DNA from 2 places in the Carnobacterium gallinarum DSM 4847 genome. Region 2 is predicted to be linked to the other one. Evidence: a T-box and tRNA genes for the amino acid it is inferred to sense, from the RefSeq annotation. Region 2 holds a T-box; the other holds one or more tRNA genes.
What was found. The T-box of region 2 lies ahead of ileS (isoleucine--tRNA ligase). A T-box ahead of a tRNA ligase gene usually reads a tRNA of that ligase, here a tRNA-Ile.
Positions count from the first base shown of each region.

Region 1 (6,389 bases), on a different contig from region 2:
AATTCTCTTACAAAACTATTCAGATGCATCTATTCATATAGAAAATTTAGAATTAAGACCGTATGAAGTGATTGTTTATCATTTAGGGTAAAAGTAAGAGGAGATAATATTCGGAAAAAGTAAATTTTATTAATTTATTTTTTCCGAACATACACTCATAAAATGCAGAGAACATTCTTTATATTTTGAATATTTATCCGAGTTTTTTTAATGAACAATTAACTATTGTTCGTGTTTTAATTTTTTTGTATAAAATATGCATCTTTTAGTTGACCAAAAACAAAATACTTGGTATAGTAATTGATGTCGTCAAAGCGGTTAACAAAAAAATCACTTAAAATAATTTGCAAAAATTATTAGAAAAGCGGTTGACAAAGCCTTTTGAAACATGATAAGATATTTAGAGTCGACAGAGTTTACTTCTGAAATGACAATTGAATAAATATTCATCACTGAAATAATTATTCAAAATATTTTGAAAAAGTTGTTGACAACGAATTGACCACGTGTTAATATTTAGAAGTTGTCAAAACAACAAACGAAACAAATTAGACCTTTGAAAACTGAACAAAGTAAGACGAACCAAATGTGTAGGGAGCTTCAACAAGGTTGAAGCGAACAAGCAAAAAAGTGAATAAATATTCGCTAGCAAGTCAAGATAATGAGCATAAGACTTCGGTCTTAATCATACTTTTATATGAGAGTTTGATCCTGGCTCAGGACGAACGCTGGCGGCGTGCCTAATACATGCAAGTCGAACGCACGAAGTTGGAAAGCTTGCTTTCTAACCAAGTGAGTGGCGGACGGGTGAGTAACACGTGGGTAACCTGCCCGTAAGAGGGGGATAACATTCGGAAACGGATGCTAATACCGCATAGTTTCAGGAATCGCATGATTCTTGAAGGAAAGGTGGCTTCGGCTACCACTTATGGATGGACCCGCGGCGTATTAGCTAGTTGGTGAGGTAATGGCTCACCAAGGCAATGATACGTAGCCGACCTGAGAGGGTGATCGGCCACACTGGGACTGAGACACGGCCCAGACTCCTACGGGAGGCAGCAGTAGGGAATCTTCCGCAATGGACGAAAGTCTGACGGAGCAACGCCGCGTGAGTGAAGAAGGTTTTCGGATCGTAAAACTCTGTTGTTAAAGAAGAATAAGGATGAGAGTAACTGCTCATCCCCTGACGGTATTTAACCAGAAAGCCACGGCTAACTACGTGCCAGCAGCCGCGGTAATACGTAGGTGGCAAGCGTTGTCCGGATTTATTGGGCGTAAAGCGAGCGCAGGCGGTTCTTTAAGTCTGATGTGAAAGCCCCCGGCTCAACCGGGGAGGGTCATTGGAAACTGGAGAACTTGAGTGCAGAAGAGGAGAGTGGAATTCCACGTGTAGCGGTGAAATGCGTAGATATGTGGAGGAACACCAGTGGCGAAGGCGACTCTCTGGTCTGTAACTGACGCTGAGGCTCGAAAGCGTGGGGAGCAAACAGGATTAGATACCCTGGTAGTCCACGCCGTAAACGATGAGTGCTAAGTGTTGGAGGGTTTCCGCCCTTCAGTGCTGCAGCTAACGCATTAAGCACTCCGCCTGGGGAGTACGACCGCAAGGTTGAAACTCAAAGGAATTGACGGGGACCCGCACAAGCGGTGGAGCATGTGGTTTAATTCGAAGCAACGCGAAGAACCTTACCAGGTCTTGACATCCTTTGACCATTCTGGAGACAGAACTTTCCCTTCGGGGACAAAGTGACAGGTGGTGCATGGTTGTCGTCAGCTCGTGTCGTGAGATGTTGGGTTAAGTCCCGCAACGAGCGCAACCCTTATTGTTAGTTGCCAGCATTCAGTTGGGCACTCTAGCAAGACTGCCGGTGACAAACCGGAGGAAGGTGGGGATGACGTCAAATCATCATGCCCCTTATGACCTGGGCTACACACGTGCTACAATGGATGGTACAACGAGTCGCAAGGTCGCGAGGCCAAGCTAATCTCTTAAAGCCATTCTCAGTTCGGATTGTAGGCTGCAACTCGCCTACATGAAGCCGGAATCGCTAGTAATCGCGGATCAGAACGCCGCGGTGAATACGTTCCCGGGTCTTGTACACACCGCCCGTCACACCACGAGAGTTTGTAACACCCGAAGCCGGTGAGGTAACCTTTTAGGAGCCAGCCGTCTAAGGTGGGATAGATAATTGGGGTGAAGTCGTAACAAGGTAGCCGTATCGGAAGGTGCGGCTGGATCACCTCCTTTCTAAGGAATTAACGGAACCCAACACATTCGTCTTTATTTTGTTCAGTTTTGAGAGGTCTAACTTCTCAATTAAATATATCTTTTTTAGAGCTCTTAATATGTTGGGCCTATAGCTCAGCTGGTTAGAGCGCACGCCTGATAAGCGTGAGGTCGATGGTTCGAGTCCATTTAGGCCCACTAGTTTCACTCTAAAAAAAACAATACCTTTAACAAGGGGCCTTAGCTCAGCTGGGAGAGCGCCTGCCTTGCACGCAGGAGGTCAGCGGTTCGATCCCGCTAGGCTCCATTAGTAATCTTTTGTTAGATTACTTGAATTTGTTCTTTGAAAACTGGATACTGTATTAAAAAAGTAAGTTAAGTAAGAAACCGAGAAACACCGCGTTTTAAATGAGTTTTTTAATTAGTTCTTATCGTAAGATAATGAATAAACATTAACTAACAGGATTGTTTTAGCAATAAAACCTTCCACACAAACTATTTGTGCAGGAATGCAACAGAATTCTAGGATTGAACTGCAATGAGCCTCGAAGCGTACTAACGTACGTAAGAAGTGAATGAAAGAACAAGACAATGAAGACTGAAGCAGTACCAACAAATAAGGTTAAGTTAATAAGGGCGCACGGTGGATGCCTTGGCACTAAGAGCCGATGAAGGACGGGACTAACTCCGATATGCTTTGGGGAGCTGTAAGTAAGCTTTGATCCAAAGATTTCCGAATGGGGGAACCCAGCATTTTTTATAGAATGTTACTGCTAGCTGAATACATAGGCTAGTAGAGGTAGACGCAGAGAACTGAAACATCTAAGTACCTGCAGGAAGAGAAAGAAAATTCGATTCCCTGAGTAGCGGCGAGCGAAACGGGAAGAGCCCAAACCAACAAGCTTGCTTGTTGGGGTTGTAGGACACGACATTAAGAGTCATAAATGAGTTTTGTAGAAGAAATGACCTGGAAAGGTCTGCCGAAGAGGGTAAAAGCCCCGTATTTGAAACAAAGTTCACTCTGTTGTGTATCCTGAGTACGGCGGAACACGAGAAATTCCGTCGGAATCCGCGGGGACCATCCCGCAAGGCTAAATACTCCTTAGTGACCGATAGTGAACCAGTACCGTGAGGGAAAGGTGAAAAGAACCCCGGAAGGGGAGTGAAAGAGTACCTGAAACCGTGTGCTTACAAATAGTTAGAGCCCGTTAATGGGTGATAGCGTGCCTTTTGTAGAATGAACCGGCGAGTTACGATTACATGCGAGGTTAAGTTGAGAAGACGGAGCCGTAGCGAAAGCGAGTCTGAATAGGGCGAATGAGTATGTGGTCGTAGACCCGAAACCAAGTGACCTACCCATGTCCAGGTTGAAGGTGCGGTAATACGCACTGGAGGACCGAACCCACGTATGTTGAAAAATGCGGGGATGAGGTGTGGGTAGCGGAGAAATTCCAATCGAACTTGGAGATAGCTGGTTCTCTCCGAAATAGCTTTAGGGCTAGCCTCGGAATTAAGAATCATGGAGGTAGAGCCACTGTTTGGACTAGGGGCCCTTCTAGGGTTACCGAATTCAGATAAACTCCGAATGCCATTGATTTATATCCGGGAGTCAGACTGCGAGTGATAAGATCCGTAGTCGAAAGGGAAACAGCCCAGACCACCAGCTAAGGTCCCAAAGTTACTATTAAGTGGAAAAGGATGTGGGGTTGCTTAGACAACTAGGATGTTGGCTCAGAAGCAGCCATCATTTAAAGAGTGCGTAATAGCTCACTAGTCGAGTGACCCTGCGCCGAAAATTTACCGGGGCTAAATAGTACACCGAAGCTGTGGATAGAACCATTGGTTCTATGGTAGGAGAGCGTTCTAAGGGCGTCGAAGCTAGACCGTGAGGACTGGTGGAGCGCTTAGAAGTGAGAATGCCGGTATGAGTAGCGAAAGACGGGTGAGAATCCCGTCCACCGTATGACTAAGGTTTCCTGGGGAAGGCTCGTCCTCCCAGGGTTAGTCGGGACCTAAGCCGAGGCCGATAGGCGTAGGCGATGGACAACAGGTTGATATTCCTGTACCAGTTTCTTTTGTTTGAACAATGGAGGGACGCAGTAGGCTAAGAAAAGCGCGCTGATGGATATGCGCGTCTAAGCAACAAGTCTTGACGTGAGTTAAATGCTTGCGACTATAAGGACAAGTTGTGATGGGGAGGGAAATTTAAGTACCGAAGTTTCTGATGTCACACTGCCAAGAAAAGCTTCTAGTTAGAAAGAAATTGCCCGTACCGCAAACCGACACAGGTAGTCGAGGAGAGTATCCTAAGGTGTGCGAGAGAACTCTCGTTAAGGAACTCGGCAAAATGACCCCGTAACTTCGGGAGAAGGGGTGCTGACCAATTGGTCAGCCGCAGTGAATAGGCCCAGGCGACTGTTTATCAAAAACACAGGTCTCTGCAAAATCGTAAGATGACGTATAGGGGCTGACGCCTGCCCGGTGCTGGAAGGTTAAGAGGATGGGTTAGCTTCGGCGAAGCTCAGAATTGAAGCCCCAGTAAACGGCGGCCGTAACTATAACGGTCCTAAGGTAGCGAAATTCCTTGTCGGGTAAGTTCCGACCCGCACGAAAGGCGTAACGATCTGGGCACTGTCTCAACGAGAGACTCGGTGAAATTATAGTACCTGTGAAGATGCAGGTTACCCGCGACAGGACGGAAAGACCCCATGGAGCTTTACTGCAGTTTGATATTGAGTGTTTGTACAGCTTGTACAGGATAGGTAGGAGCCATAGAAATCAGGACGCCAGTTTTGATGGAGGCATTGGTGGGATACTACCCTTGCTGTATGACCACTCTAACCCTCGCCACTGATCGTGGCGGGAGACAGTGTCAGACGGGCAGTTTGACTGGGGCGGTCGCCTCCTAAAGAGTAACGGAGGCGCCCAAAGGTTCCCTCAGAATGGTTGGAAATCATTCGTAGAGTGTAAAGGCAGAAGGGAGCTTGACTGCGAGACCTACAAGTCGAGCAGGGACGAAAGTCGGGCTTAGTGATCCGGTGGTTCCGCATGGAAGGGCCATCGCTCAACGGATAAAAGCTACCCTGGGGATAACAGGCTTATCTCCCCCAAGAGTCCACATCGACGGGGAGGTTTGGCACCTCGATGTCGGCTCATCGCATCCTGGGGCTGTAGTCGGTCCCAAGGGTTGGGCTGTTCGCCCATTAAAGCGGTACGCGAGCTGGGTTCAGAACGTCGTGAGACAGTTCGGTCCCTATCCGTCGCGGGCGCAGGAAATTTGAGAGGAGCTGTCCTTAGTACGAGAGGACCGGGATGGACACACCGCTGGTGTACCAGTTGTTCCGCCAGGAGCATCGCTGGGTAGCTATGTGTGGAAGGGATAAACGCTGAAAGCATCTAAGCGTGAAGCCCCCCTCGAGATGAGATTTCCCATTGCTTCGGCAAGTAAGACCCCTGAGAGATGATCAGGTAGATAGGTTGGAAGTGGAAGTACAGCGATGTATGGAGCGGACCAATACTAATCGGTCGAGGACTTAACCAAGAAAGAAACGGTGAAGAAGGCAACAGAACAACTTACTTTAATACAGTACCAGTTTTGAGAGAACAATTTCTTTCAATTAAATAATGAATCAGCAAAGCATTTTTTCAACAAATTGCAAGTGAATCGAGGATGTAATTGAGCGAGCATCGGAATGTACTAATGTACATGAGAAGCAAAGTGAAAGAAACAGCCGAAGAGTCGCAACGTAAGTTGGCGGAAAAAAAGTGTGGTGGCGATAGCGAGAAGGATACACCTGTTCCCATGCCGAACACAGCAGTTAAGCTTTTCAGCGCCGAGAGTAGTTGGGGGTTTCCCCCTGTGAGGGTAGGACGTTGCCACGCTAGATTGATTCATATTTATTATTCCGCAATAGCTCAGTTGGTAGTAGCGCATGACTGTTAATCATGATGTCGTAGGTTCGAGTCCTACTTGCGGAGTTACATAGTTTATCTATGAAAAGATAAAGAGATTTGTGATTATTTAGAATCTGGAGAGTTGTCCGAGCTGGCCGAAGGAGCACGATTGGAAATCGTGTAGGCGGTGAAAACTGTCTCAAGGGTTCGAATCCCTTACTCTCCGTTATCTGAATTTTATTAGGCCCGTTGGTCAAGCGGTTAAGAC
Region 1 is NZ_JQLU01000005.1:76,180-82,568, reverse strand. It holds gene BR43_RS05345 (glycoside hydrolase family 13 protein) at 1-91, shown strand, start outside; rRNA gene BR43_RS05340 (16S ribosomal RNA) at 694-2,248, shown strand; tRNA gene BR43_RS05335 (tRNA-Ile) at 2,352-2,425, shown strand; tRNA gene BR43_RS05330 (tRNA-Ala) at 2,462-2,534, shown strand; rRNA gene BR43_RS05325 (23S ribosomal RNA) at 2,848-5,768, shown strand; rRNA gene rrf (5S ribosomal RNA) at 5,994-6,109, shown strand; tRNA gene BR43_RS05315 (tRNA-Asn) at 6,132-6,205, shown strand; tRNA gene BR43_RS05310 (tRNA-Ser) at 6,258-6,347, shown strand; tRNA gene BR43_RS05305 (tRNA-Glu) at 6,365-6,389, shown strand, end outside.
Region 1: it has a tRNA-Ile gene. The T-box ahead of ileS (isoleucine--tRNA ligase) is inferred to sense a tRNA for this amino acid. The anticodon was not compared.

Region 2 (6,389 bases):
TGTTGCCAATTTAGATGAAATTCATGCGATTGCAAAAGGTCGCAAGATAAATGTTTCATCGTATAATAGTCAACCTGGAAAAGCCAAAGTCCAAGAAAGTGTAGTTCATGAAGAAATAGTTAAACCTGAACCAGTGAAAAAACAAAAGAAACCAGAAGACAAATTTACCAATAAAGCCAAGAATTTTATTTCGAGCTTTTTTGACTAGATAACTAAAAATTTTAACTAATTTGTGCAAGTAGGAGGAAATAGGATGGAATTAGAATTTGATTCAAATTTAAATGGAGCAGTAATCAAGGTTATCGGGGTCGGTGGAGCTGGTAATAATGCAGTAAATCGTATGATCGATGAAGGCGTTAAAGGCGTAGAATTTATTGTAGCAAATACAGATATCCAAGCTCTTCAAAGCTCTAATGCTGAGATAAAAATTCAATTAGGACCTAAGCTAACTCGTGGTTTAGGTGCTGGCTCTAATCCAGAAATTGGACGTAAAGCGGCTGAAGAAAGTGAAGAACAGATCGCTGAAGCATTACGTGGAGCGGATATGATCTTTGTAACTGCTGGAATGGGTGGCGGAACCGGAACGGGTGCTGCTCCAATCGTTGCAAGAATTGCCAAAGAACAAAGTGCGTTGACAGTTGGTGTAATTACACGTCCATTTACTTTTGAAGGACCAAAACGTGGTCGTTTCGCTGCAGAAGGCGTTTCAGAAATGAAAGATCATGTAGATACGTTAGTAATTATTTCAAATAATCGTTTATTAGAAATTGTTGATAAAAAGACTCCAATGCTAGAAGCATTCCACGAAGCTGATAATGTTTTACGTCAAGGTGTACAAGGTATTTCAGACTTAATTACAGCGCCTGGATATGTAAACTTAGATTTCGCTGATGTGAAAACAGTGATGGAAAATCAAGGTTCTGCTTTAATGGGAATCGGGATGGCCAGCGGTGAAAATCGGACAGCTGAAGCAACGAAAAAAGCTATTTCATCTCCTTTATTGGAAGTTTCAATTGATGGTGCTGAACAAGTCTTACTAAATATTACTGGTGGACCAGATTTAACTTTATTTGAAGCTCAAGATGCTTCTGATATCGTTTCAGCTGCTTCAACAACTGAAGTAAATATTATTTTCGGAACGTCAATTAATGAAAATTTAGGCGATGAAGTTATTGTAACGGTCATTGCAACTGGAATTGACGCTCGTAAAGGGCAACAAGCTCAAGGAACAAACAATCGTAGTCGTACAAGTTTTTCAAGTAACGAAGACCCAGCATTTGGTCGCCAAAATGATGCTCCAACAAATCAAACAGCACCAAGCAATGGTGAAAAAGATCCATTTGGTGATTGGGATATTCGTAGAGAACCTAATTTACGTGAAAACAATAAAGAAACTGGTGGAGAAAAAGCAGATTTAGATGTATTTAAACGTGAAGCTTCTACTGATAATGGGCATAGTGCAGATGAAGATAGTTTAGATACACCACCATTCTTTAGAAGACGCCGTAAATAAAATGACGATTGCATCAAATCTACATCAAGTAGAGGAAATACTATGTCAAAAGTCAAAAGAAGCCAAACGTCATTCTGAAGATATTCAATTAATTGCTGTAACTAAAGCAGTTGATAATGAATCTACTAAAGAAATATATCAATTAGGTGTGAAACATCTGGCTGAAAATCGTCCAGAAGGTTTGTTAGCAAAACAAGCTTACTTGCCACAAGAAGATATTATCTGGCATTATATTGGCAATCTACAATCAAGAAAAGTAAAACAAATTATTAATCAAATCGATTATTTACATTCGTTAGATCGTTTGTCGTTGGCAAAGGAAATTGAAAAGCGGGCAGATGAGATAGTGAATTGTTTCGTTGAAGTAAATGTGAGTGGTGAAATGTCTAAACATGGTGTTTCCCCTGAGGAATTAACAGAGTTTATTGAAGCGTTGGAAGAGTATCCTAAAGTTAGAGTTGTTGGATTAATGACAATGGCTCCTCTGGGTGCTGATGAAACGATGATTCACCAAAATTTTGCTGATTTAAGAATGTTTCAACAAAAATTAGCTGTAAAAAATTATTCTTTTGCTCCTTGTACAGAGTTGAGTATGGGCATGAGTAATGATTATCAGATTGCAATTGAGGAAGGTGCTACCTTTATCCGGGTAGGTACAAGCCTATTTAAAGAATAAAATAAAGGAGGATTTTACTATGAGTATTTTTGGTTCAGTATCTAAATATTTTGGACTTGATGATGAAGAGGAATATGACTATGAAGAAGAATATGAAGTGGCTAGTGAAGAGCCAGCTGCTAAAGCATCTGTTCAACCTCAAGTTCAGGCTTTTAATGAAACAAAAAAAGCTACAACATTAAATCGTGGAAGTAACCAAAAAAATAATAAAGTCGTTGCATTAAATCAAGGAGCATTGCAACAACAATCTAAAATTGTTGTCTTTGAACCTCGTGTTTATTCTGAGGTCCAAGAAGTTGCTGATTTGTTAATGAATGGTCAATCAGTTATTTTGAACTTTAATCGAATTGAAGAAGATCAAGCAAAACGAATTGTTGATTTCTTAACGGGAACGATTTATGCGATCAATGGTGACATTCAAAGAGTCGGTGATGAAATCTTTTTATGTACCCCCCACAATGTGGAAATTGATGGCATGTTAACTGAAATGATGCGCGATAAAGAATTTTACTAGAATTGAGGTGTGTCATTAAATGTTTGAATTGTATTATGTTATTGCAAGATTAATTAATGCGTATCAAGGCATTATGGTAGTTTATATTTTATTATCATGGTTACCAGGTGCTTATGATTCAAAATTTGGTCAGCTATTGAGTAAAATTTGTGAACCTTATTTATCTATTTTCCGTCGGTTTATTCCGCCTCTTGGAGGAATTGATTTTTCTCCGATTATTGCATTTTTTGCTTTAAATTTAATTCAAAGAGGAATTGCCGCAATTCTTTTAGGCTTTTCATAAAATGATTTAACTAAAAATTAGCTTGAACTAGTCGATCACTCTTTCATCTTTTTTTAAGAGTGATCAGTATCAATAATGGGGGTGTTTGGAATAATTGAAAATGTATATCAGCATTTTAGAAAGGAAGAACGCCCTTTTATTGATGCTTTAAGTGATTGGATTCATGAAGTAGAGAATCAGTATACACCTTACTTGACTGTTTTTCTTGATCCTCGGCAAATGTATATTGCTGAGTCATTGGTTGGAAAAGGTGACTTGAAACTGCATATGTTTGGTGGGTACGAGGCAGCAGAACGAAAACGGGTATTTATTTGTCCAGATTATTATGTGCCGACTCAAGATGATTTTACTATTGAAATTTGTGAAATTCGTTACCCTAGTAAATTTGCTAAGCTTTCTCATGGTAAAATATTAGGAACATTAATGTCTGTTGGAATCAAGCGAGAGTATTTTGGCGATATTATTTTTGATGGTGAACGGTGGCAATTTTTTGTTGATAGCGGTATGAAAAACTATATCGAAAGTCAAATTGAAAAAATTGGTAACGTTTCTGTAAGAATTGAAGATCGAAGCTATACAGAGCTGATTACTCCAATCGATGACTGGACCTTGGTTCATGATACGGTGTCATCCTTACGATTAGATGTGATTGTTTCCAGTTTATTTAATATTTCTAGGCAACGGGCTAAACAATTAGTTGAGGCTGGAAAAGTTAAATTGAATTGGGCAGAGCAACTTCGTCCTGATTTTGAGCTAGGTTTATTGGATATTGTATCCGTACGTGGATTTGGTCGAATTCAAATTAAAGAAATTGAAGGCAAAACAAAAAAAGACAAATGGCGAATTTTATTTGGTATTTTATCTAAATAAATGGACATTTCTTGTAGAATTTTGATTTGTAGATTATAATGAAGAAACAACAAAATAAAATGTATGGAGGTGTCTTAAATGGTATTAACTCCGTTAGATATACATAACAAGGAGTTCCCTGTCAAGATGCGCGGTTATGATCAAGACGAAGTCAATGATTATTTGGATCAAATTATTAAAGACTACGAAATGGTTTTAAAAGATAAACGTGAATTGGAAAAGAAATTGAAGTTCAGTGAAGAAAAAGTTGAGCATTTTAATAATTTACAAGATGCTTTAAATAAATCAATCATTGTAGCTCAAGAAGCAGCGGACCGTGTTAGAGAAAATGCAAACAAAGAATCACGTATGATTACATTAGAGGCTGAAAAAAATGCTGATCGTTTATTAGATGAAGCAGTAACAAAAGCTCGTAAGATTACTTTTGAAACAGACACCTTGAAAAAGGAAAGTCGTGTCTTTAAACAACGATTGCAGTTATTAATTGAATCACAATTGGAGATGGTTAAAAATAATGAGTGGGATGAATTATTACAAGCTCCTACGATTGAAGCCATTGAAATTCCAACATTAAAAGATGTTCTATCTGGTTTACCAAGTAGTTCAACAGATGATGAAGTGATTGAAGAGGAAATTAATAAATTATCTGCTTTAACGAGTTTTGACGATGTAACCGATGTGGACGATGAGAAAGAATCATTTGAAATTGAGGGTACACTAGCAGCAATTGAATTACCAGAAGATAAAGACTAAAATAAAAAAAATGTTGAATAGAACAGAAAAACGATTAAATACTAAGTAGCGAACTAGTGCCCGGTGAAAGACTAGTCAGTCCCTTTAATGGTTAGATCCTCTATGAGTGTTGAATTGAACCAAGCAACTTAGTAAATTCAGTCGTTTAATTGGCGTTAACAATTACTTGAGAGAAAGAAGCAATTCTTTCTGAACTTGGGTGGTACCACGAAGATTTCGTCCCTCTATTTGGAGGGGTGAAATCTTTTTTTTGTAGAAATAAATAACTAAAAAATAACTAAAAGTTGAAGGAGAATTTAATGATGAAAATGAAAGAAACATTACAGTTAGGGCAAACAGAATTTCCAATGCGTGGCAATTTACCTGTTCGTGAAGAGCAATGGCAGGCAGATTGGAAAACGGTTGACATGTATGGTCAACGTCAAAAATTAAATGAAGGCAAACCAACATTCGTTTTACATGATGGACCTCCATTTGCAAACGGAAATATCCATATGGGGCATGCTTTAAATAAAATCAGTAAAGATATGATTATCCGTTATAAATCAATGTCTGGTTTCCGTGCACCTTATGTTCCTGGTTGGGATACTCATGGTTTACCAATCGAACAAGTATTAACAAACAAAGGAATCAAACGTAAAGAAATGTCATTAGCAGACTATCGCCGTTTATGTGAAAAGTATGCTCTTGAACAAGTAGATATTCAACGTGAAGATTTTAAACGTCTTGGTGTAGCTGGTGAGTGGGATCATCCATACATCACATTAACTCCTGACTATGAAGCAGCACAAATTCGTGTATTTGGGAAAATGGCTGAAAAAGGTTATATCTATAAAGGCTTAAAACCAATCTATTGGTCACCGTCAAGTGAGTCTTCATTAGCAGAAGCAGAGATTGAATATAAGGATGTAAAATCGGCTTCTATTTATGTTGCTTTTAACATTGTGGATGGGAAAGATATTTTAGACCAAGATACAGCTCTTGTTATTTGGACAACTACGCCATGGACAATTCCAGCTAACTTAGGAATTTCAGTAAATCCTGAATATACCTATGTAGTTATTGAAGCAGATGGTCGTAAATTTGTTGTTGCAAAAGATTTATTAGAAACAGTTACAACTGAAATTGGTTGGGAAAATGTTTCAATTCTTAAAGAATTGAAAGGTTCAGATATGGAATATATGACTGCTCAACATCCATTGTATGAACGCACATCGTTAGTAATGGTTGGCGATCATGTTACTTTAGAGGCTGGTACAGGTCTTGTTCATACAGCTCCAGGACATGGGGATGATGACTTTATTGTTGGTCAAAAATATAAATTAAAAGTATTGTCACCAGTAGATTCTAAAGGTTGCTTTACAGATGAAGCACCAGGATTTGAAGGAATCTTCTACGATAAAGCGAATAAATTAATTACAGAAGCTTTAGATGAAAAAAATGCTTTATTAAAATTAAACTTCTTTACTCATAGCTATCCACATGATTGGCGTTCTAAAAAACCAGTTATCTTCCGTGCAACACCACAATGGTTTGCATCAATTGATGATTTCCGTAGCAATATTTTATCTGCTGTTGAAGGTGTAAATTGGACTCAAAAATGGGGAATGACTCGTTTATATAACATGGTTCGTGATCGTGGCGATTGGGTAATTTCACGTCAACGTGCTTGGGGTGTACCTTTACCAATTTTCTATGGTGAAAATGATCAGCCTATTATTACACCAGAAACCATTGAACATGTAGCAAACTTATTTGCTGAACATGGTTCAACTGTATG
Region 2 is NZ_JQLU01000003.1:102,786-109,174, reverse strand. It holds gene ftsA (cell division protein FtsA) at 1-208, shown strand, start outside; gene ftsZ (cell division protein FtsZ) at 254-1,513, shown strand; gene BR43_RS01435 (YggS family pyridoxal phosphate-dependent enzyme) at 1,515-2,189, shown strand; gene BR43_RS01430 (cell division protein SepF) at 2,209-2,703, shown strand; gene BR43_RS01425 (YggT family protein) at 2,723-2,986, shown strand; gene BR43_RS01420 (YlmH family RNA-binding protein) at 3,077-3,856, shown strand; gene BR43_RS01415 (DivIVA domain-containing protein) at 3,935-4,609, shown strand; T-box leader at 4,614-4,836, shown strand; gene ileS (isoleucine--tRNA ligase) at 4,912-6,389, shown strand, end outside.